DNA from 3 places in the Pseudomonas sp. 9.3L genome. Region 2 is predicted to be linked to each of the others. Evidence: predicted binding sites of a transcription regulator. Region 2 holds the regulator's gene; each other region holds the start of a gene.
What was found. Region 2 encodes FliA, which starts transcription of late flagellar genes. Its sites were predicted from a motif close to CTAAAGTTTNNNNNNNNNNNGCCGNTAA; they were not measured.

Region 1 (7,309 bases), 770 kb from region 2:
ATGGCTGCCGGCGCGCACACGCCGGGCAGCCCATTGCGGGAGGTGTGTATGGACAAGGCAGTGGCCGAAATGGCCCTGGTGGGCACTCGCTGGGTAGAGCTGGGCCTGGCGCTCTTCACGACCGGCATTGGCGCCGTGGTGATGTATGGCTCGGCCGAGCAAGGCATTGGCTGGGGCAGCTCAGGCCCGGACCCTGGGTATTTCCCGTTTTATATCGGCCTGCTGTTGGCCGTGGCCAGCGTGGCCAACGCGGCGCTCACCCTGTGGCGGTGGCAGCCATTGGCGGTGAGCTTTGTCAGCCGTGGTGCCTTCAGGCAGGTGGTGTCGGTGTTCGTGCCCATCGCCCTGTTCATCGCCGCCATGCCGTTTATAGGGCTCTACCTGGCCTCGATGGCGTTTATCGCCTGGTTCATGTGGCGTGACAAGGTGCGTGAAACACCCTATGGCCTGTGGATGATTGCCCTGGTGTCCGTGGGCGCGGTGACCGCCAGCTACCTAATCTTCGATCTATGGTTCAAGGTGCCGCTGCAGGCGGGGCCCCTGCGTGAGCTGATAGCCATGGCCGAGAGGGCACTGAAATGACGGAATTCGATTCGTTGCTCCAGGGCATGAACCTGATCCTTACCCCTGGGCACATCGGCCTGATGGTGGTGGGTGTATTGCTCGGCATTCTGGTGGGCGTGCTACCGGGGCTGGGTGCGCCAAACGGGGTGGCGTTGCTGCTGCCCATTACCTTCACGCTGTCACCGGTGTCGGCAATCATCCTGCTCTCGTGCATGTACTGGGGCGCACTGTTTGGCGGGTCCATCACCTCGATCCTGTTCAACATTCCCGGTGAGCCTTCCTCAGTGGCGACCACCTTCGATGGTTACCCCATGGCTCGTGAAGGCCGCGCCGCCGAAGCCCTGACCGCCGCCTTCTCCTCTGCGCTGATCGGCGCGCTGGCGGGGGTGCTGTTGTTGACCTTCTTGTCCACCCGTATCGCTGAATTCGCCATGACGTTCAGCTCGCCGGAGTTTTTCGCGGTGTACCTGTTGGCGTTCTGCACCTTCATTGGGATGAGCAAGAACCCGCCGCTTAAAACCCTGGTGGCCATGATGATCGGCTTTGCAATGGCTGCCGTGGGCATGGACACGGTGTCGGGCAACCTGCGGCTGACGTTCGACCAGCCGGTGCTGATGACAGGTATCAGCTTCGAGGTGGCGGTCATTGGGTTGTTCGGCATTGGTGAAATCCTCTGCACCGTGGAAGAAGGCCTGGTGTTCCGAGGCGAACACGCCCGCATTACCCCTATGGTCATCCTGCGTACCTGGGCCAAGCTGCCGCGCTATTGGGTCACCCTGGTGCGCAGCACCCTGGTGGGGTGCTGGATGGGCATCACCCCAGGCGGGCCCACGGCGGCGTCCTTCATGAGCTACAGCCTCGCCCGGCGATTCTCCAAGCGCCGCGATCACTTCGGCAAAGGTGAAATCGAAGGCGTAATCGCCCCAGAGACCGCTGACCACGCGGCAGGCACCAGCGCCTTGCTGCCTATGCTGACGTTGGGCATACCCGGCTCTGCCACCGCAGCGGTCATGCTGGGCGGGCTGATGATCTGGGGGCTGCACCCTGGGCCTACGTTGTTTACCGAGCAGCACGACTTCGTGTGGGGCTTGATCGCCAGCATGTACCTGGGCAACGTGGTCAGCCTGCTGGTAGTGCTGGCCACCGTGCCGCTGTTTGCGTCCATCCTGCGTATTCCGTTTAGCATCATTGCCCCGATCATCGTGATGGTCTGCGCCATTGGTGCCTACTCGGTTCACAACTCCATGTTCGACGTAGGCCTGATGCTGGCCTTCGGCGCCCTGGGCTACCTGTTCAAAAAACTGGGCTACCCCATTGCACCCCTCGTGTTGGCAGCGGTGTTGGGGGATAAGGCCGAGGACGCGTTCCGCCAGTCCATGCTGTTCTCCGATGGCCAGATGGGCATCTTCTGGAGCAACCCGCTGGTGGGCAGCCTCACTACGGCAGCGCTGCTGATGCTGTTCTGGCCGCTGATCTCGGGCGGGCTGGCGGCGTTGCTCAACCGACGCGGGCAGCGCAACGCCAAGCCCAAGGTGGTGTAAATGGCAACCCGCGCTGGTAATGGGTGGCGGTTCTTGGCAGGCTCGTCGCATTCTTTTCCGGAGGCCGAGCTGATGACCCGAATACCGCCTGCCAGCGTGATACACGGCCGCCTCCGCCTACGGCAGTTGCGGCTGATGCTGGCCCTGCAGGAACTGGGTTCGCTGCGCCGCGCCGCCGATCACATTGGCATGACCCAACCCGCTGCCACCAAAATGCTTCATGAAGCCGAAGACGTGCTCAAGGTAGAGCTGTTCGAGCGCTTGCCCCGGGGCATGCGCCCTACCCCCTTTGGCGAAACCGTTATCTACTACGCGCGTATGGTGTTCGCGGAGTTGACCGGCATGCGCGAAGAGCTGGTCGCACTCGAGTCCGGCAACCTGGGCCGGGTGGCCGTCGGGGCCATTCCGGCGCTCGCCTCCGGGCTGTTGACCCGCACCATCGCTAACCTCAAGCAGAGCCACCCGAGGCTGTCGATGAGCATCCAGGTGGACACCAGCGACGTGCTGGTGCAAGCGCTGCTACAGGAACAACTGGATGTGGTGTTGGGGCGTATCCCGGCCGGCGCTCGGGCCGAAGAGCTGTTGTTCGACAGCCTGGGCGAAGAAGCGCTATGCGTGATCGCTGGGGCGCAAAACCCGCTGGCCCATACCCAAGACCTAAGCTGGGCGGCCTTGCAACAGGAAACCTGGGTACTGCAACAACACCCCAGCCCCATGCGCGCGATCATCAATCAGGTGTTCCACGATGCCCGGGTGGACATTCCCAACAGCATCGTGGAAACCACCTCCATCATGACCCTGCTGTCGTTGGTGCAGCAGACCGACATGATCGGTGTAACCCCCTTGTCAGTAGTGGAGGACTACCCCGGCCGGCACCTGCTAGCGGTACTGCCCATTACCTTCGAGGCGCGCTTGCCGCCCTATGGGCTGATTACCCGCAGGCACCGCCTCCAAAGCTCCGCCATGCAGGCGTTCATGCAGTCGGTGAAGGCGCAGCAGTTGGGCTGATACGTAAGGGGGTAAAAGCTAGTTGTTGGTTGCTAACTAAGCACCTGATGGAACCCTCTACAAGTCAGGGGCCACTCAGCGAGTCTATTCACTCGCCAGGTGCGTTTTAATGACCTCTGTCAATCGATCCAACAGCATTCCCAGCATGCCCTTGTCAACGGCCGAAGAGCCTACTACCGCCCCCCTTCAGGCTCCGCGCGCACGTTCGCAGTCAGCGCCTCCCCCAACTACACGGCCAGATGCGCCTCCCGCCAGGCCTAGGGCTAATTCGTTCCAGGGGCTCACAGCCGCCCGCCTAACAAACGGCTCGGCCCAGCAGGCTACCCCAGGCAGCGCTCCCCGATTGTTGACAGGCGCGTGGAAAGATGCCAACGCCGATGTCCTAAACGTTGTAAGCAGCCACTTGGCAACGCAGGATAAACTGGCACTTTCCCGCACTGGCGCTCAGATAAATAACATGCTGCATAGGGATCTGAACAAGGTTCCTGAAGATATACGCAAGGCATGGACGGCCTTTAGCAAAGGTACAAACAACACCCAAGACCTTGAGATATTGCTTGACCACTTGTTCGGACCGAGTGCTAGCGGACCCAATAAGCAGACGACTACCGCCCTGGATAAACAGGCTGTTCTCGCTCAATTCAACACGCATATGGACGTACTAAAAACGCCTGGCGCGCCAAATATAAAACCTCTCCAAAAACTATACGACTCGCTCGAAAATCCGAGCACGCACGATGCTCAGACCACCTTGGATTTAATCGACTGCCTATTCAAATATGGCTTTGGCAAGCTACCAAAAACGGACCACTTACCCGAAATTTCAAACATAATTAACGCGCTCTTGAAAGTTGCTGAGGAGAACTCTACCCCACAGGCTTTAAAGCATCCGGATCAACAACAGGCCAGGCAGGCTACCATTGATAAGCTTCGGGCTAAAGCCGCGGAATCACTCGAACAAGTTAAGCACCTGAGCGAGTTAACGGTCCGTGACGTTTTGCCTCTACTCCTGGCGTTGAAAAAAATTGAAAAAATCAGCGCTTCGGCCGTTTAGTAGTCACAGCGTGGGCAAGGCTGATTAAACATTAACCCGCCGGGCCTACAGCTCGGCGCAATGCTGCCGATAGCGCGACATACCCTCTCATGAGTATCCGCGCATGTTGCTACGTCAACTGGGCATTGCCCCTCGATCCGCCTTAGGCTTCGCCAGCATTGCCCTGTTGATGGCGATAGTAGGCGTGTTCTGCCTGCGGCAAATGGCCCAGCTCAGCGACAACACACAGGAACTGAGTGAAAACTACCTTGCCTCCACGCGCACCCTTGGCCAGATGACCGACATCATTGGCCGCTACCGCACCATGTCCTACTTTGTGCTGGTTAACCGGGCCAAGGAGGACGTGGCAAAGTCCGACACGCGGTTGGGCGAGCTCACGACCCAGGGCCAGCAGTTGGTCGATCAGTATGCGAACTTGGTAAACCCCGGTGAGGAAACCCAGGCCTATAGCGAACTCAAGCAACTGCACAGCGGGTATGTCGAGGCGCTGGCTCGGCTGCGCCAAGCCTCGGTGGCCGGTCGCGAGGATGCACTGGCACCGTTGATCGCGGCGGACCTGAAGGGTTTCTCCGATAAAATCACCCCCGTTTTAGCCCGTATGACCGAGCTCAACGGGCGTGGCGGTGATGAGGCGGTGAAGCTGGCTCACGCCAAATACGAAAATGCTCGGATGTGGGTGTGGTTGCTATTGGCCGCAGCCTTCGTGCTCACCGTGATATTGGCCATGGTGCTTACCCGTAGCATCGTTCGACCACTCCAGGTCGCGGTGGGCCTGGCGGAAAAAGTAGCGGCAGGCGACCTCACTCAGCGCATCGAGCCTCAAGGGCGTGATGAAGTCACCCGCCTGCAAACGGCCCTGGCGCTGATGCAAGACAACCTGCGCAGCACCTTGTCGCGTATCAGTGGTTCGGCGACTCAGCTGGCGTCTGCCGCTGAAGAGCTCAATGCGGTGACCGAGGAAGGCTCACGAGGCCTGCAGCGGCAGAACGACGAGATCGAGCAGGCCGCCACCGCCGTCAATGAAATGACCGCAGCCGTGGAAGAGGTGGCAAGCAACGCGGTGTCCACCTCCAACGCCTCGCAGCAGTCCACCAGCGCGGCAGCCGAAGGGCAGCAGCGTGTTAGCCAGACCGTGCTCGCCATTGAGCAAATGAATACCGACGTGAGTGCCACCTCCACGCAATTGCGCGAGTTGGCTACGCGTACCCAGGAGATTGGCAAGGTGCTGGACGTGATCCGGGCCATCGCCGAACAGACCAACCTGCTGGCCCTTAACGCCGCTATCGAGGCAGCGCGTGCGGGTGAAGCAGGCCGTGGTTTTGCCGTGGTGGCCGATGAGGTGCGCGCCCTCGCCCACCGCACACAAGCTTCCACTCAAGAAATCGAAGTCATGGTCAGCGGCATTCAGCACGGCAGTGGCCAGGCCGTGGCGTCTATGCAAACCAGCAGCGAACGCGCCCAGCACACCCTGGAAGCGGCTCGCAGTGCGGGTAGCGCCCTGGAAGAAATCAGCCGGGGCATTGGGGAAATTTCCGAGCGCAACCTGGTGATCGCCAGCGCTGCTGAAGAGCAAGCGCAAGTGGCCCGAGAGGTGGACCGTAACCTCATCAACATCCGTGACCTGTCCTTGCAGTCGGCGGCGGGTGCCAACCAAACCTCCGCGGCCAGCCATGAGCTGTCCAGGCTGGCGGTGGAGCTGAACGAGATGGTTGGGCACTTCAAGGTGTAAGCCAGCGTGGCCCGGCCTGCGTGGCCCGGCCTGCGTTACGCGGGGGTGCGTTGGCCGTGGCGGCCGGGGCTGGTAGAGTAGCGCCCCCCTGTCGGCCTCGCCGACGGCCCTTTTACCCTCGGAACACCCCGCTGCCATGACTGCCCTGGTCGTATTTCGCTTTCTGCACTATTTCGCCGTGCTGAGCCTGTTCGGTGTCAGCTTCTTTCGACCCTTGCTGCTCAAAGACGCCCCGCAATTACCGGCGCTGCGCCGGCGCATGGACCCGGTACTCTGCCTGGTGGCGCTGCTGGCGTTTCTGTCGGCCGTGGGCTGGCTGGTGGCCGTAAGCGGCAACATGGCTGGGGATTGGCGTACCGGCGTTCAACCCGACACCCTGCGCACGGTGTTATTCGACACCGCCTTCGGCCGGGTATGGGGGGCCCATGTGGTGATTTGCCTGGTGCAGTTGGTGTGGTGGCGGCTGCCAGGGCAGCGGTCGCCGTTGCCTGCCTTAGCGTTGGCCACCCTGGCCCTCGCAACGCTCGCCCCCGTTGGCCATACCGCCATGCTCAGCGGCGACGCTGGCGTGCTCCTGGCGCTGAACCAACTGGCTCACTTGGCGGCAGTCGGTGGCTGGGTGGGGGCGTTGGCACTGCTCGCCTGGGTAGCGGTGCAGCCCCTGGGCTTGCACCCAGGGCGCCTGGCTTTGGCGTTCGGCCGCTATGGGCTTCCCCTGGTAGGCGTGATTGGCGTTACCGGGCTGGTTAATCTGTGGGCTATCACCGGCACGCTGTTGCCGGGTTCGGGCCCTTACACCTGGGCACTGTGCGCCAAGCTGATAGCGGTGGCGGGCATGTTGGGCCTGGCCGCCTGGCACAGGGCCAAGGCACGGGCCGCGACCGAGCAGAACCTTCGCGCCACCCTGACGCTCGAATGGCTGTTCGGCCTAGGGGCCTTGGCTGCGGTGGCCCTGCTAGGCACCCTGCCGCCCACGGCCTAAGACGCTTGCACCCGGTAGCTGCACAGGACCTGACTGATGACCATTGGGCTCATAGCCGACACCCACGGGCTGCTTCGCCCAGAAGCGCTGCACGCCCTTGCGGGGTGTGACCACTTGATCCACGCCGGGGACATCGGCAAGCCCGCGATTCTTGACACGCTCCGAGGCGTCGCCCCCTTGAGCGTGGTGCGAGGCAATAACGACCGCGGCCTGGCATGGGCAGATGACCTGCCCGACCACCTGGTGGTACGCCACGCAGGGCTGGTGATTTACCTCACCCATGAGCGCCCTGATGTGCCTGCCGAGTTACCTGCAGGCACCCAGGTCGTGGTCACCGGGCACTCCCACAAGCCGTTGATCGAGACCCGCAATGGCGTGCTGTTCGTTAACCCGGGCAGCGCGGGCCCGCGTCGCTTCACGCTGCCGGTTTC
Region 2 (7,309 bases):
CGTACGGTGGTTTCAGCCTCGTTGACGACGGGTTTTTCCCCCGAAGGTGCACGGGCGGCAGCCGGCGCGGCAGCAGCAGCCGGTGCGGGCACAGGAACGGCCGGCGCGGCGGCGCCCGGCGCGGCGACGCCCGGCGCGACAGCTTTGGGCGCTGGGGCTACCTGCGCAGGAGCAGCAGGCGCCTGGGCTGCGGTGGCATCCGCCGCGAACTTGCCCTTGCCATGAAGCTGGTCAAGCAGGTCTTCAAATTCAGTGTCGGTAATCAGGTCGCCACCGCCCGCTGCGGGCACTGCCACAGGTGGCGCGGGCGCCGGTGCAGGTGTACCGGCCAGGTTGTCAGCGGCGAAGCTGCCTTTGCCGTGCAACTGGTCCAGCAGCGATTCGAATTCAGCGTCGGTGATTTCATCGCTGCCAACTGCTGGAGCAGGGGCCGCAGGCGCTGCTGCCACGGTATCCGCGGCAAACTGCCCTTTGCCATGGAGTTGGTCGAGCAGGGATTCGAATTCGGAGTCGGTAATGTCGTCGCTGGCGGCGTGGGTGTGTTCGTCGTCCAGGCTGCTCATAAGGGCATCGAAACCGGTGCCGGGCATCGGCGCAGCCACCACGGCGGGTGCAGGGGCTGCGACCGCCGGCTGCGCGCCTGCCGGCTCGGCCAGTCGGGCCAACGCCGCGAGTAATTGGGGGGTGGCAGGGGTCAGCGGGGCACGCTCGCGAACCTCACCAAACATGCTATTGACCGTGTCCAGCGCTTCGAGCACTACGTCCATCAGCTCGGAGTCTACTCGGCGTTCGCCCTTACGCAGGATGTCGAACACGTTTTCGGCGATGTGACAGCACTCCACCAGCTCATTGAGCTGGAGAAAGCCGGCGCCGCCTTTGACAGTATGAAAACCACGAAAAATCGCATTGAGCAGGTTTGCGTCGTCGGGTCGGCTTTCCAGCTCGACTAACTGTTCAGATAGCTGCTCGAGGATCTCGCCGGCCTCAACCAGGAAGTCCTGGAGGATCTCTTCATCGGCGCCGAAGCTCATTTGGTTGCTCCCTGGAATGCTGAAAATGGCGTGCGGCCCGGATAGCGCGAAGGCGCCTGTCCGACGACCGCAACCGCTTAGAAACCTAAGCTGGAGAGCAAGTCGTCCACATCGTCCTGACCGGATACGACGTCTTCACGCTTATCGGCATGAATCTGCGGACCTTCACCCCGGGACGGGTCTTTTTCAGGATTTTTTTCTTGGCGCAGGCTTTCTTCGTCGTGATGGATACCTGCAAAGCGGTCTACCTGGCTGGCCATCAGCACCAGTTTGAGCAGGTTCGCTTCTACCTCGGTCACCAACGAGGTTACGCGCTTGATTACCTGGCCTGTGAGGTCCTGGAAATCCTGGGCGAGCAAGATGTCGTTGAGGTGGGTGGACAGCACGTCGGCGTCGGTTTCGCTGCGCGCCAGGAAGGTGTCCATGCGCTTGACGAGCTCACGGAACTCATCGGCCTGGACTTCCCGGCGCATGAAGCGCTGCCAGTCCGTGCGCAGCGCCTTGGCCTCTTCGCCCAGATCGTGGACCACGGGCGTGCTCTGCTCGACCAGGTCCATGGTGCGGTTGGCGGCGTTTTCCGTCAGCCGTACCACGTAATCAAGGCGCTCGGTAGCATCGGTGATCCCCGACATTTCTTCGGCCCGAGGCGAGCGAGGGTCAATCTGAAAATTAACGATAGCGCTGTGCAATTCGCGAGTGAGCTTGCCCACTTCCTGATACAGCCCGCGATCACGCGTCTGGTTTAACTCATGGATCAACCCTACCGCTTCGCCGAATTGCCCCTTTTCAAGGCTTTCGACCAGCTGGCGGGCATGGGTTTTCAGGGTGGATTCAAAGTCACCCAACGGCAGTTTACTGGACTCCATAGCGCCCCCTGGCAGCTCAGCTGTTCACGCGTTCGAAGATTTTTTCAATCTTCTCTTTGAGCACCTGAGCGGTGAAAGGCTTGACTACGTAGCCATTGACGCCGGCCTGAGCCGCTTCGATGATTTGTTCACGCTTGGCTTCGGCCGTTACCATTAACACCGGCAGGTGCTTGAGACGGTCATCGGCGCGCACCTGGCGCAGCAGCTCGATGCCGGTCATGCCGGGCATGTTCCAGTCCGTCACCAGAAAGTCGAACGAGCCGCTTTGCAGCATCGGCAATGCCGTGACGCCGTCGTCGGCTTCGGAGGTATTGGTAAAGCCCAAGTCGCGTAGCAGGTTCTTAATGATCCGCCTCATCGTCGAGAAATCATCAACGATGAGGATTTTCATGTTCTTGTCCAAGTAGACCTCCAGCAGTCTCAAACACGCCCACTCCGGGGTGCGCAGTCAATCGAATTCATTAGGTGTGCGATAAACCCATAACCGCATACATTGCCTGCGACCGGCCGCTGCATGAGAAGCACGCTATCGCGGGCAAGCCCTGCTGTTACGGCAGGGCTTATCGCGCGGCGGCCCGCCATTCGCCAAGACGACTGCGTAAACGCGCCGCACATTGGCTATGAAGCTGACTGACCCGAGACTCACTTACCCCCAACACCTCACCGATTTCCTTGAGGTTGAGTTCTTCGTCGTAATACAGCGCCAGCACCAACCGCTCACGCTCTGGCAAATTAGCGATGGCGTCCGCCAAGGCCGATTGGAAGCGCTCGTCTTCCAAGCCTCGGGCGGGCTCACCACTCCCACTGGCGCCGTCTTCGTGAAGCCCCTCGTGATCACCGTCCTGCAACAGATCGTCGAAGCTGAACAACCGGCTTCCCAACGTATCGTTGAGAATCGAGTAGTACTCGTCGATCTTCATGTTAAGTTCGGCAGCAACTTCATGATCTTTAGCGTCGCGACCCGTTCGCGCTTCAATTCTTCGAATGGCCTCGCTGACGGTACGGGTATTACGGTGCACTGAGCGAGGTGCCCAGTCGCCTTTGCGCACTTCGTCGAGCATCGCGCCACGGATACGAATGCCTGCATAGGTCTCGAAACTGGCCCCCTTGCTGGCGTCGTATTTGTTGGCCACTTCCAATAGCCCGATCATGCCGGCCTGGATCAAATCTTCGACCTGCACACTGGCTGGCAACCGCGCCAGCAAGTGATAGGCGATGCGCTTGACCAAGGGTGCATAACGCTCGATCAGTTCATGCTGCTGCGACTGCCGAGAAGCATTGTTGTACATCCGGTATCCACTGGCGCTCATGAGACAGGCCCCGCACTGGTTTGCTGTACCAACCGTTCGACGAAGAATTCCAGGTGCCCCCGCGGGTTTGCGGGAAGCGGCCAGGTATCCACCTTCTGGGCGATGGCCTTGAAGGCCAGGGCGCATTTGGAGCGTGGGAACGCTTCGTACACAGCACGCTGCTTTTGTACGGCCTTACGCACGGTCTCGTCGTACGGCACCGCACCCACATATTGGAGGGCGACGTCCAGAAAACGGTCGGTCACCTTAGTAAGCTTGGCAAACAGGTTGCGCCCCTCTTGGGGGCTTTGGGCCATGTTGGCCAGCACCCTGAAGCGGTTCATGCCGTAATCGCGGTTCAACAGCTTGATCAAGGCGTAGGCATCGGTAATCGAGGTGGGCTCGTCGCATACCACCAAGAGTACCTCCTGGGCTGCGCGCACGAAGCTCACCACTGAATCACCGATCCCGGCGGCGGTGTCGATCACCAGCACGTCCAGGTTATCGCCGACTTCACTGAAGGCTTGGATCAGCCCGGCGTGCTGAGCCGTGGTCAAGTGGACCATGGTCTGGGTGCCTGACGCTGCGGGAATGATGCGGATGCCACCTGGGCCCTGCAACAGTACGTCGCGCAGCTCACACCGGCCTTCTATTACGTCGGCCAAGGTGCGCTTGGGAGTAAGCCCCAGTAATACGTCCACATTGGCCAGGCCAAGGTCGGCGTCCATCAGCATCACGCGCCGGCCGAGTTCGGCCAGTGCCAGTGAGAGGTTCACTGACACGTTTGTCTTGCCGACGCCACCTTTGCCGCCGGTCACCGCAATCACCTGTACGGGATGCATGCTGCCCATTCGTTCTTTACCCTGTCACTGAGACGCTGGCTACACCACGGCCGGCTTGCCTGTTGGGCAAGCCTGCGCTGCGTGCGGTGCAGGTAGGTTTCAAGCCATGCAACACGCCCTGTCGGGGCGCGCTGTCGCGCAACCACTTGCGCATGCATTCATGTGTCTTCATGCCCTCAGCCCACACGCTTGTTGGGGCTGTGATACAGGTCGGCGAACATATCGGCCATGGCCTCTTCGCTGGGCTCTTCCTGCATTTGTACACTTACCGCGCGGCTAACCAACTGGTGCCGACGAGGCAGGTGCAGATCGTCCGGGATACGTGGGCCGTCAGTCAGGTAGGCCACTGGCAATTCATGACTGATCGCAAGGCTTAGTACTTCACCCAGGCTCGCGGTTTCATCGAGTTTGGTGAGGATACAGCCTGCAAGGCCGCAACGCTTGTAACTGTGGTAGGCCGCAGTCAATACCTGCTTCTGGCTGGTTGTGGCGAGCACCAGGTAATTGCGCGCCCGAATCCCACGGCCCGCCAGGCTTTCAAGTTGCAGCTTGAGCGCCGGGTCACTGGCCTGCAGGCCAGCGGTGTCGATCAAGACCACCCGCTTGCGCAGCAGAGGCTCCAAGGCCTGCGCCAGGGATTGCCCAGGGTCTACGTGCGTTACGGTTACATTCAGGATACGGCCCAGGGTTTTAAGTTGCTCCTGGGCCCCGATGCGGAAACTGTCCATGCTCACCAAGGCGATGTTCTGCGCGCCGTACTTGAGCACGTAACGTGCGGCCAGCTTGGCCAGGGTGGTAGTCTTGCCCATGCCGGCGGGGCCTACCATGGCGATGATGCCGCCTTCTTCCAGGGGTTCTACCTCTGGGGTACTGATCATTCTGGCCAAGTGCGCCAACAGCATGCGCCAGGCTTGGCGGGGCTCGTCGATGCCGTCCACTTCAGCCAGCAAATCGCGCGACAACGGGCCAGACAGCCCGATGCGCTGCAACTTGCGCCATAGAGTAGCCTGCTCTGGGCGGCTGCCTTGTAATTGAGTCCAGGCCAATGAGCCCAGTTGCACTTCCAGCAGCTCGCGCAAGCCAGAAAGCTCGGAACGCATGGAGTCGAACAGGCGCTGGTCCACTGCCGCAGGTGCAGGCGAGGCGGCAACGGGCGCACGCGGGGCTTCAGCCAAGGTGGGCTCGATCAAAGGCTCGGGCGCGGTCAGCGGCAAGCCTGCAAATAACTGGCGATTGGTCACGCCATCGTGGGCGCTGCGCGAGTCGAGTTCGACCTGCGCCGACACGATACGCGACTGGGTTTTGCGCAGCTCGTCTTCCAACTCAACATTGGGTACGCGCGGGGCCAAGGCCGACAGTTTGTAATCCAACGCAGCGGTAAGCTCTACGCCCCCTGCGATCCGGCGGTTGCCAATGATCGCAGCGTCAGCGCCCAGCTCATCGCGTACCAATTTCATGGCTTGACGCATATCCGCGGCGAAAAAACGCTTTACTTGCATATCCCGCTACCTCAGCCGTTGGGCCCTACTGTCGCTACGATCGTCACTTGCTTGTTGTCCGGTATTTCTTGGTAGGCCAGCACATGAAGGTTCGGTACGGCCAACCGGCCAAAACGCGACAACATGGTCCGAATCGGCCCAGCGACCAGCAAAATAGCTGGTTGCCCTTGCATTTCCTGACGCTGGGAGGCCTCGATGAGCGAGCGTTGCAGCCGCTCGGCCATGCTAGGTTCAAGCAAAACGCCATCTTCCTGCCCCTGCCCTGCCTTCTGAATACTATTGAGCAATATCTGTTCCAACTTTGGTTCCAGGGTGATTACAGGTAGCTCAGACTCCGTACCTACAATGCTTTGGACGATCGCACGTGATAAACCTGCCCTCACTGCACTGACCATCGCGGCGGTATCTTGACTCCTTGCCCCGCTGTTAGCGATGGCTTCAGCGATGCTGCGGATATCTCGCACCGGCACCTGCTCGGCCAGTAGCGCTTGCAGCACCTTGAGTAAAGCAGACAAGGTAATCAGCCCCGGCACTAATTCCTCAGCCAATTTGGGCGACCCCTTGGCCAGCACTTGCAGCAGTTGTTGGACCTCTTCATGGCCGATCAACTCGTGGGCGTGTTTTTGCAGGATCTGGTTGAGGTGGGTGGCAACGACCGTGCTGGCATCCACCACCGTGTACCCCAACGACTGGGCCTGCGCCCGGGCGCTGATCTCGATCCAGACGGCTTCCAGGCCGAACGCGGGGTCGCGCGCCTGAATACCATTGAGTGAGCCGAATACCTGGCCTGGGTTGATGGCCAGCTCGCGGTCGGGGTAAATCTCGGCTTCCGCCAGGATCACTCCCATTAGGGTAAGGCGGTAGGCGCTGGGTGCAAGGTCGAGGTTGTCACGGATGTGAACGGTGGGCATGAGAAAGCCCAAATCCTGAGAGAGCTTCTTGCGCACCCCTTTGATACGCGCCAGCAGCTGTCCACCCTGGTTGCGGTCCACCAAAGGGATCAACCGGTAACCTACTTCCAGGCCAATCATGTCGATGGGTGTAACGTCATCCCAGCCCAGCTCTTTGGTTTCCTGAGAGCGCTGCGGAGAAGGCAGCAACTCTTGCTGGCGCTGCACTTCGGCCGCCGCCTCCAGCTTGACCTGATTCTTTTTCTTCCACAGCAGGTACGCCCCGCCGCCAGCAGCTGCGGCCAGGGACAGGAACGCCATATGCGGCATGCCCGGTACCAAGCCCATGACAGCCATCAGCGCTCCAGACACACCCAGTGCCTTGGGAGAGTCGAACATCTGTCGGCCAATCTGCTTGCCCATCTCCTCGGAGCCGGAGGCTCGCGTCACCATGATGGCTGCGGCGGTGGACAGCAGCAGAGACGGCAATTGCGCCACCAAACCGTCACCGATGGTCAACAGGGCGTAAGTCGTGCCTGCGTCGGCAAAGCTCAGGCCATGCTGCAAGATGCCGATGGCCATGCCACCGAGCAAGTTGATGAATAGAATAAGCAGGCCGGCGATGGCGTCACCGCGTACAAACTTGCTCGCACCGTCCATGGAGCCGTAGAACTCAGCCTCTTGCGCCACTTCAGCACGGCGATGTTTGGCTGCGGCCTGGTCGATCAGGCCGGCGTTCAAGTCGGCGTCGATCGCCATCTGCTTACCGGGCATGGCGTCGAGGGTGAAGCGTGCACTTACTTCGGAGATTCGCCCGGCGCCCTTGGTCACTACCACGAAGTTAATGATCATCAGGATAGCGAACACCACGCCACCGACCACGTAATTACCG
Region 3 (7,309 bases), 1.3 Mb from region 2:
GGTACTCGATCTCTTCCACGGCAGGGACTTCCATCACTGGGCCCCATCCCGACTGTTTACCTAGCGCATTGAATTGCGCCGAAGTGCTACTGCCTGGCAGGCCGAGCTGTTCGCCGAAGGTTTGCTCGCTGCCCAGGTAATAATGCATGGCGCTCATACCGATACACACCGTGAGGTTGCCTTGCCCTGGTGTACGGTCGAAGGTGCGTTCGGCCACATTCCCCCAGGCGGCCGCCACGTGTTGCAATAAATCGATACCCACCCCTGTCGGCACAGTCAGCGGCGCCTGGGGCCGCTGCTCTATGGCAAGCTCAAGATAGGTGTGGATCTGCTGAACCAGTGGCGTGGTATCCAACCCTAGCAAGTCAGGAAGGTGTGCGTCTTCGAAGAGTGTCTTGTAGCGCGGCGGGCCATCGACGGTTGGGGCTACCGCAAACAAGCTGCTGGCTGCGAGCGCGGACTGAATGCGCACGAATTGACTCCAGCTTTCAAGCATCTCGGCCAAACGCATAATGGCGCTCTGGCGCATCTGGTTGCAGCGTGCGCTGCCAAGCAGTAAGGCTGCGGCATACGCCTGCTCTGACGTGAGCGCCTTGACATGGTGCGCCATTGGGTCTGCCACGGCGGTGTGCTGAACCTTATGTTCGCAGGCCACCAGGTAGAGGTTGTGAAGCTCAAGCCATAGCCGCTCGGGAACCGGGCAGTACAGCAGGCTGGCGCGCACCAATGGGCCGTACAGGCAATGAATGGCGCGCTGTACCGAGATGGCCATCGCCGTGGAGTGGTCGCGGCTTGCCGTGGCCATGCGTACCACGATGATCTTGTAGCCAGCGGCCAGATGGCTTTGCAAGGCCTGGCACAGGTTGGCTACTTTGCGCGCCCGCTCGTCAAGCACAATGGCCTGGTTTAGGAAGTGCCGCTCCAATTGCTTGCACACGTAATACACCTCTGGCCGAAACAGCTCCAGTAACTGCAGGCGGCTTTCGCTGGGTGTGATGAGTTGATTAAGCTCGGTCAGGCCCTGGTAGAGCAGGCGGGCCGTCTCACCGATATTGGCTTTGGGGAGCGCCGCTATCCAGTGTTTGAGGTCACGCGGATTCGCTTCGCAGAACGATAACGTGTTCTGCGAAGGGGTAGGCGCGCGTAACGACACATGGGGGCTGGGGCGAGGCATCCGTGATTCCTGGTCATCGTCCGAGGCATGGCGGCTTCAACCGGTATGCTTATGGCCGCGGGGCCGTCGTTAATCAGACTTTACCAGCAACCGGATTACATCGCACCCTGACGCAAAATACTTTAAGACGCACTGGTGGGCACGACCAAAGACGTGCTGATTGGCATGCCCAGGGCTTGCCCCATGCGTACGGGTGCAACCGCCGCCAGGGCGTGCCCCCAGGTAACTTGATCCGGCCCGAACAACAGGATTACCGTAGAGCCCAATTTGAAGCGACCCATCTCTGCGCCCTTTTCCAAATGGATAGGCCCGCGTGCCGCTTCGTCATAGCGCCAGCTCTTGAGTTCACGTTTGGGGGGCGTCACCAGCCCGGCCCAGACGGTTTCGATGGACGCCACGATCATCGCCCCCACCAATACCATTGCCATAGGCCCGCGCTCGGTGTCGAAGAGGCACACCACACGCTCGTTGCGTGCGAACAGTTCGGGGACGTTCTCGGCGGTGGTCTGGTTTACCGAGAAAATTCGCCCAGGCACGTAGATCATTTCACGCAATGTACCGGCCAAGGGCATGTGAACCCGGTGGTAGTCGCGAGGCGCCAGGTACACGGTTGCGAACTGACCACCCATGAAGGGCGCGGCGTGAGCAGGGTCGCCGCCCAACAGCTCCAGCACGCTGAAGCTGTGACCTTTAGCCTGGAATACGCGGCCGTGTTCGATTGGCCCCAACTGGCTGATTGCACCGTCTGCCGGGGCCAGCACTGCACCGGGGGTAGGGTCCAGCGGGCGTGCATCTGGCTTCAGCGCCCGGGTAAAGAACGCGTTGAAATGCTCGTAAGCGGCCAAGTCTTCTACCTGGGCCTCGCTCATGTCTACGTTGAAGCGTTTGGCGAACCAGCTGATGAAAGTGTTTTTCACCCAGCGTGCACGGCACTCCGCAAGGGAGCCTGCCAAGCGAGAAAGCAGGTGGTGGGGCAGCAGGTACTGAGAGAGGATAAACAGTCGATCTTTCATTGAGAGCCCTTAAACGTCGACAGGGGTGTCAGGCAGATTGCCCCATTCGCCCCAGGACCCGGCATAGGCCTTGACTCGGGGGTAGCCCAGCGCCTTGGCGGCCAGGTAGGTAAAGCCGGACCTGTGGTGGGTCTGGCAGTGTGTAATCACTTCTTTGTCAGGTGTAATGCCCAGACCTTCGAGTACCTGACGCAGGTCCGTGCGCATGCGCAACGAGCGTGAGGTGTCCATGCCGGCGGTCCATTCGAAGTTCACCGCGCCAGGGATATGACCGCCGCGGGCGGCTACGCGCTTTTGCCCAGAATACTCCAACGGCCCGCGGGCATCCCAGATAACGAGGTCCGGGGCGCCTAGCCGTTCACGGATGTAGTCGTGAGTCGCGGTAGGTGCCGAATGCACGGTGAGCTCAGGTTGGCCCGATAAAGTAGGCGGCAGCTCGATACTCAGCTCGCGGCCTTCAGCCTGCCATGCCAGCAAACCTCCATCCAGGTAGTGATAGCGTTTGTGCCCGATCACGTCCAGTAGCCAGATGAACCGGCCAGCCCAGCCGCCGCCTTCGTCGTCGTATACCACGTAAGTGACGTCTGGCCCATGGCCCAGTTCCCCAAATAATTGGCGAAGGGTGCTGATGTCGGGTAGCAGGCCTGGCGCAGGTGCCGTGCCCAGTTGGGTACGAGCCGGTGCAATAAAACGGGCGCCAGGGATATGCCCAGCGGCGTAGCGGGCTTCGCTGGTGAGGTCTACCAACACCAGCCCAGGCGCGTTCAGCCGCGCTGCCAGGTCGGCAGGTTCGATTACCAGCCCAAGGCCGGAGAAATCAGCCATCCAAGCGCCCTCCAGAGTCAATCAAAGGTCAGATTGTAGCGCAACCACTAACGCCTGCGCGTACTGAACACCGCCAAGGCCCGCTCGATACATTGCGCCGTTTTACCGAAGGCCTGCACGCTGGTGTCTGCCATGGGCAAACCACCCTGGTCTGCCAAGAGCAGCATCACCACACGGTCTTGGCCCGCAATGGAACGCAGGAGCAGGTGTTCACCCCTGAACATTACCCGCAGGCTGGCAGGGATCAGCCGTGACAGCGAGGCGTTGTTCTCAGGGGTAAGCCGTAGTTGGCCAGGGCGCTCAACCAGCCTTTGCAACAACGGCGCATGGCTTAGCACCATGCTGAGTTCGGCAGCTGCCTTAGGCAGCCCGGCAATCTGGTGGACGCGCAGGTTGGCTTGCGCCTTGTCTACCATCAGTAACGCAATCCGACGCATACCGCATGCTTGCAGCGCGTCTATGGCAACACCGGTCAGGTGCATGGCGTTATTGAAGGGGCTGGGCTCTGTCAGTAGCGTGGCGCAGTGACGCCGCCACAGCGCCAGTGCCTCGGTGTCAGGCCCTGCGACTGGCAGCAGGCCGGCATGCACGCGCCGTGTACCGGCAGGCCAGGGCAGGGTTACGGCCGGATGCCACAGGTGCGGCCCGCCGTGCGCGTGCGCGCTTTGCACGGCCTGTACGTGAGCCTGCTGTTGCACCTGCTCCAGCGGTGCCTGGGTATAGAGCGCCAGCAGTTGCTGCCAGCGTTCCACGTGAGGGGTGTACCAGCCCTGCTCGCACGCCAGGGCCATGCCATTGGCAAGCAGAATGGTGGTAGCGGGCTGGTTGAGCCAACGGTACAGCTCAGGGTTTGCATCAAGCTGGCGCTGCTGGCCAAGAGGGTCGTCTTCATGGCGGGCGATTAGCATGCTCTTGGCCAGCAGGCGGCGCTCTTGGGTCAGTGCCCGGTAGCCTCGCTGCACCCAGGCCGGCAGCCGCCAGTATTCGGCCAGGGCCTTGCACAGGTCGAGCATGCGCACCCCAAACAGCTCTCGCTCCACCTGGTCGGGGTTCTCGCCTTTATGAAGCACGCGCAAGTCCCACTCTTCGAACAGCTTGGGCTCGGTCATTGCCAAGGGCCACAGCGGTGCCAGGAACAGCAGGCTCCCCCAGTGAATTTCCTGCCACAGCCGTGCCAGCCGCGCCGCGAAAAAGCCACTGGCTTGTTGGGTCGCGTGCTGGCTCACCAATTGCAACTGGCGCAGGGGCAGGGGAATGGCCTCGGGTTCCAGTGCCGGTACGCGGGCCAACAATTCTTCAATGCGCTTGAGCCCTAGCCGGTTCAGAGCGATTTCCAGGCTCTCGGCGGGCTCGACCAGGTTGCTATTGGCTTGCAGGTTGGCCTCGCGTATCACGTTGAGTACCAGTGCCGGGCTGTCTTGCATGCATTCAGCGATGTCTCGCAGCGAGCTGCGGCTATCATTGAGCGCAGTGCATACGCGTTCGTGACTCAGGCGAGGCACAGGAATGCGGACATTACCAAGCGACTTGACCCATGCTTCGATGTTCTGCTGCCGGACTGCTGACATAGAGAAGGCGCACTCGCTGAACTGGTTTTTACGAATCGTCACTATAGTCTGGCGCAGGGCTGCCGATAGGTAGAAGCAGAGATTGAAGCGGCCTCGTGCCAGTTTTCCCACGTTTCGAAGTAGTCCAGACCTATGGCTAAAATTATCGGCATCATCGTCGTGTTCGCTAGCGTCCTTGGCGGATACGTACTTTCCCACGGTAAGATCGCTGCCCTGATCCAGCCTTTCGAGGTGTTGATCATCGGGGGCGCCTGCCTTGGTGCGTTCCTCCAGGCCAACCCTGGCTCCATGACGATGCACGTCCTCAAGAAGTCCTTGAAGATGTTCAAGTCCCGGTTCACCCACGCGTTCTACCTTGAGGTATTGGGCCTGGTCTACGAAATCCTCAACAAAAGCCGCCGCGAAGGCATGATGGCTATCGAGAGCGATATCGAAGACGCTGCAGCCAGCCCGATCTTCGCCAAGTACCCAGCCGTACTCAACGATGCACGCATGACAGCCTTCATCTGCGATTACTTGCGCATCATGTCCTCTGGCAACATGGCCCCCCATGAACTGGAAGGGTTGTTCGACATGGAGCTGCTGAGCATGAAAGAAGAGCTTGAGCATCCGTCTCACGCGGTGCAAGGCATCGCTGACGGCCTGCCAGGGTTCGGCATCGTGGCCGCAGTGCTGGGGATCGTGGTCACCATGGCCTCCCTGGGCGATGGCGACAAGGCGGCTATCGGGGGCCACGTGGGTGCGGCCCTGGTGGGTACCTTCTTCGGTATTCTCGCGGCTTATGGCTTCTTCGGCCCGCTGTCCACCACCTTGGGCCACGATGCCAAGGAAGAAATGAACGTATTCGAGGCTATCAAGGCGTCCTTGGTCGCGTCGGCTTCCGGCATGCCGCCTACCCTGGCGGTGGAGTTCGGGCGCAAGGTGCTGTATCCCGCGCACCGCCCCAGCTTCGCCGAGCTTGAACAAGCAGTGCGCGGGCGCTAACCCATGGAAAATAACCAGCCGATTATCGTCAAGCGTGTAAAGCGCTTTGGCGCCGGGCACCACGGGGGTGCCTGGAAAATTGCCTTCGCCGACTTCGCTACCGCGATGATGGCGTTCTTTCTGGTGTTGTGGCTGCTATCTGAGGCAACGCCTGAGCAGAAGCTGGCCATTGCCGGTTACTTCAAGGACCCAATCGGCTTCACGGAAAGCGGCTCACCCTATGTGATTGACTTGGGCGGGTCGCCACAGCTGGCACCAGACCATACGCTCAATCCAGAAACCAAAGACGCGCCGCCCAGGCCTGAAGCAGAGAGCCAGGTGACGCCGAACGAGGCTGAAAACATCGCAGAAAAGCTCGAAAAGGACCGCCTTGAGTTGCTGCTGCAAGAGCTACAGAACAAGGTGGACGAAAATCCGCAACTGCAGAAATTCAAAGACCAGATTTTGTTCGAGATTACTCAGGACGGCCTGCGCATCCAGATCATGGATGCAGAAAACCGGCCGATGTTTGACCTGGGCAGCGCGCGCCTCAAGTCGTATTTCGAGGATATCCTGCTGGCCATGGCGGATACCATCAAGGAAGTCCCCAACAAAGTGAGTATCAGTGGCCACACAGACGCCAAGCCCTATGCGGCCAGTGCTGACTTCGGCAATTGGGAACTGTCGTCCAACCGGGCTAACGCGGCACGTCGGGCATTGGTGGCAGGCAGCTACCCGGAAACGCAGATAGCCCGCGTGGTGGGGTATGGTTCGTCGTCATTGTTTGACCGCAAAGACCCGCTTAACCCGGTCAACCGGCGGATCGACATCATCGTGCTGACCAAAAAGGCCCAACGCGACATTGAAGGCGACCAAGCCACGCCGCCTGCAACACCGGCGCCTGCGCCTGGCGCACCTGGAAGCGCCGCTCCGGGAGCCGTCGCTCCTGCACCTGCCACGAACCCGGTGGCAGGGCAGAACCCTGTGGTTCAGCCGCGTGAGTTACGGGAAAAGCTCAACATCTTCGACAGCGGCGCCTTGAAGATGGACGCGCCGCAGGGCAAGCAGCTGTAGCCGCAACCTGCTGCTATCCTCCACGCAGGTAGGGGCCAACGGCAGGTGGCGAAAGCCCTCGCACCTTCTAACGTTTGCGGTGCGCGTATTCGCCAACTTTCGTTGGGCTCCTACATACAGGCCTCTCAGTACTTCTCTTCTGGCAAGCTGGCGAGGATTGCGCGGTAGCTGTGCATGCGCTGAGGGTGAATGCGGCCGTCTTCCAAGGCTTGCAGTAACGCACAGCCTGGCTCGCGGTCGTGCTTGCAGTCGCGAAAACGGCAATGGCCCAGCAAATCCGTAAATTCGATAAAACCCGCTTCCACGTCTTCGCGGCTTACATGTACCAAGCCAAACTCCCGTATGCCTGGCGAGTCGATCAAGTCCCCGCCTTCAGGGAAGTGAAACAACTTGGCCGTGGTGGTGGTGTGCTGGCCTTGCCCTGACCAATCCGACAACGCGCCTACCCTGGCATGCGCCTCGGGTAGCAACTGGTTAACCAACGACGATTTACCTACCCCGGACTGGCCCACGAATACACTGGTATGCCCCTTGAGCCGCTCCTTGAGCTGCTGCATGCCATCGCCCTCATGGGCTGACACTTCAAGCATTGGATAACCCAGCGGCCGATAGGCTTCGAGCAGGTCATTGAGTGCTGCTTCGTTGCCGGCGTTGATCAGGTCGGCTTTGTTGAGCAGCAACAGCGGCCGGAT

Region 1: a site for FliA is predicted at 4,213-4,240, ahead of AC4LE2_RS09840 (methyl-accepting chemotaxis protein). Genes of this name have one in related genera too.
Region 3: a site for FliA is predicted at 4,622-4,649, ahead of motA (flagellar motor stator protein MotA). Genes of this name have one in related genera too.

The regions. Positions count from the first base shown of each region.
Region 1 is NZ_JBZUBK010000001.1:2,149,619-2,156,927, reverse strand. It holds gene AC4LE2_RS09860 (tripartite tricarboxylate transporter TctB family protein) at 49-582, shown strand; gene AC4LE2_RS09855 (tripartite tricarboxylate transporter permease) at 579-2,105, shown strand; gene AC4LE2_RS09850 (LysR family transcriptional regulator) at 2,178-3,113, shown strand; gene AC4LE2_RS09845 (hypothetical protein) at 3,517-4,167, shown strand; gene AC4LE2_RS09840 (methyl-accepting chemotaxis protein) at 4,271-5,896, shown strand; gene AC4LE2_RS09835 (CopD family protein) at 6,033-6,878, shown strand; gene AC4LE2_RS09830 (metallophosphoesterase family protein) at 6,915-7,309, shown strand, end outside; gene AC4LE2_RS09825 (ATP-binding protein) at 7,294-7,309, opposite strand, start outside.
Region 2 is NZ_JBZUBK010000001.1:2,918,618-2,925,926, forward strand. It holds gene AC4LE2_RS13335 (chemotaxis protein CheA) at 1-1,031, opposite strand, end outside; gene AC4LE2_RS13340 (protein phosphatase CheZ) at 1,109-1,897, opposite strand; gene AC4LE2_RS13345 (chemotaxis response regulator CheY) at 1,914-2,288, opposite strand; gene fliA (RNA polymerase sigma factor FliA) at 2,458-3,207, opposite strand; gene fleN (flagellar synthesis regulator FleN) at 3,204-4,037, opposite strand; gene flhF (flagellar biosynthesis GTPase FlhF) at 4,205-5,527, opposite strand; gene flhA (flagellar biosynthesis protein FlhA) at 5,539-7,309, opposite strand, start outside.
Region 3 is NZ_JBZUBK010000001.1:4,169,411-4,176,719, reverse strand. It holds gene AC4LE2_RS19340 (cyclic-di-GMP receptor FimW-related protein) at 1-1,174, opposite strand, end outside; gene asd (archaetidylserine decarboxylase) at 1,297-2,187, opposite strand; gene AC4LE2_RS19330 (rhodanese-like domain-containing protein) at 2,197-3,012, opposite strand; gene AC4LE2_RS19325 (HDOD domain-containing protein) at 3,060-4,580, opposite strand; gene motA (flagellar motor stator protein MotA) at 4,713-5,564, shown strand; gene motB (flagellar motor protein MotB) at 5,568-6,617, shown strand; gene rsgA (small ribosomal subunit biogenesis GTPase RsgA) at 6,743-7,309, opposite strand, start outside.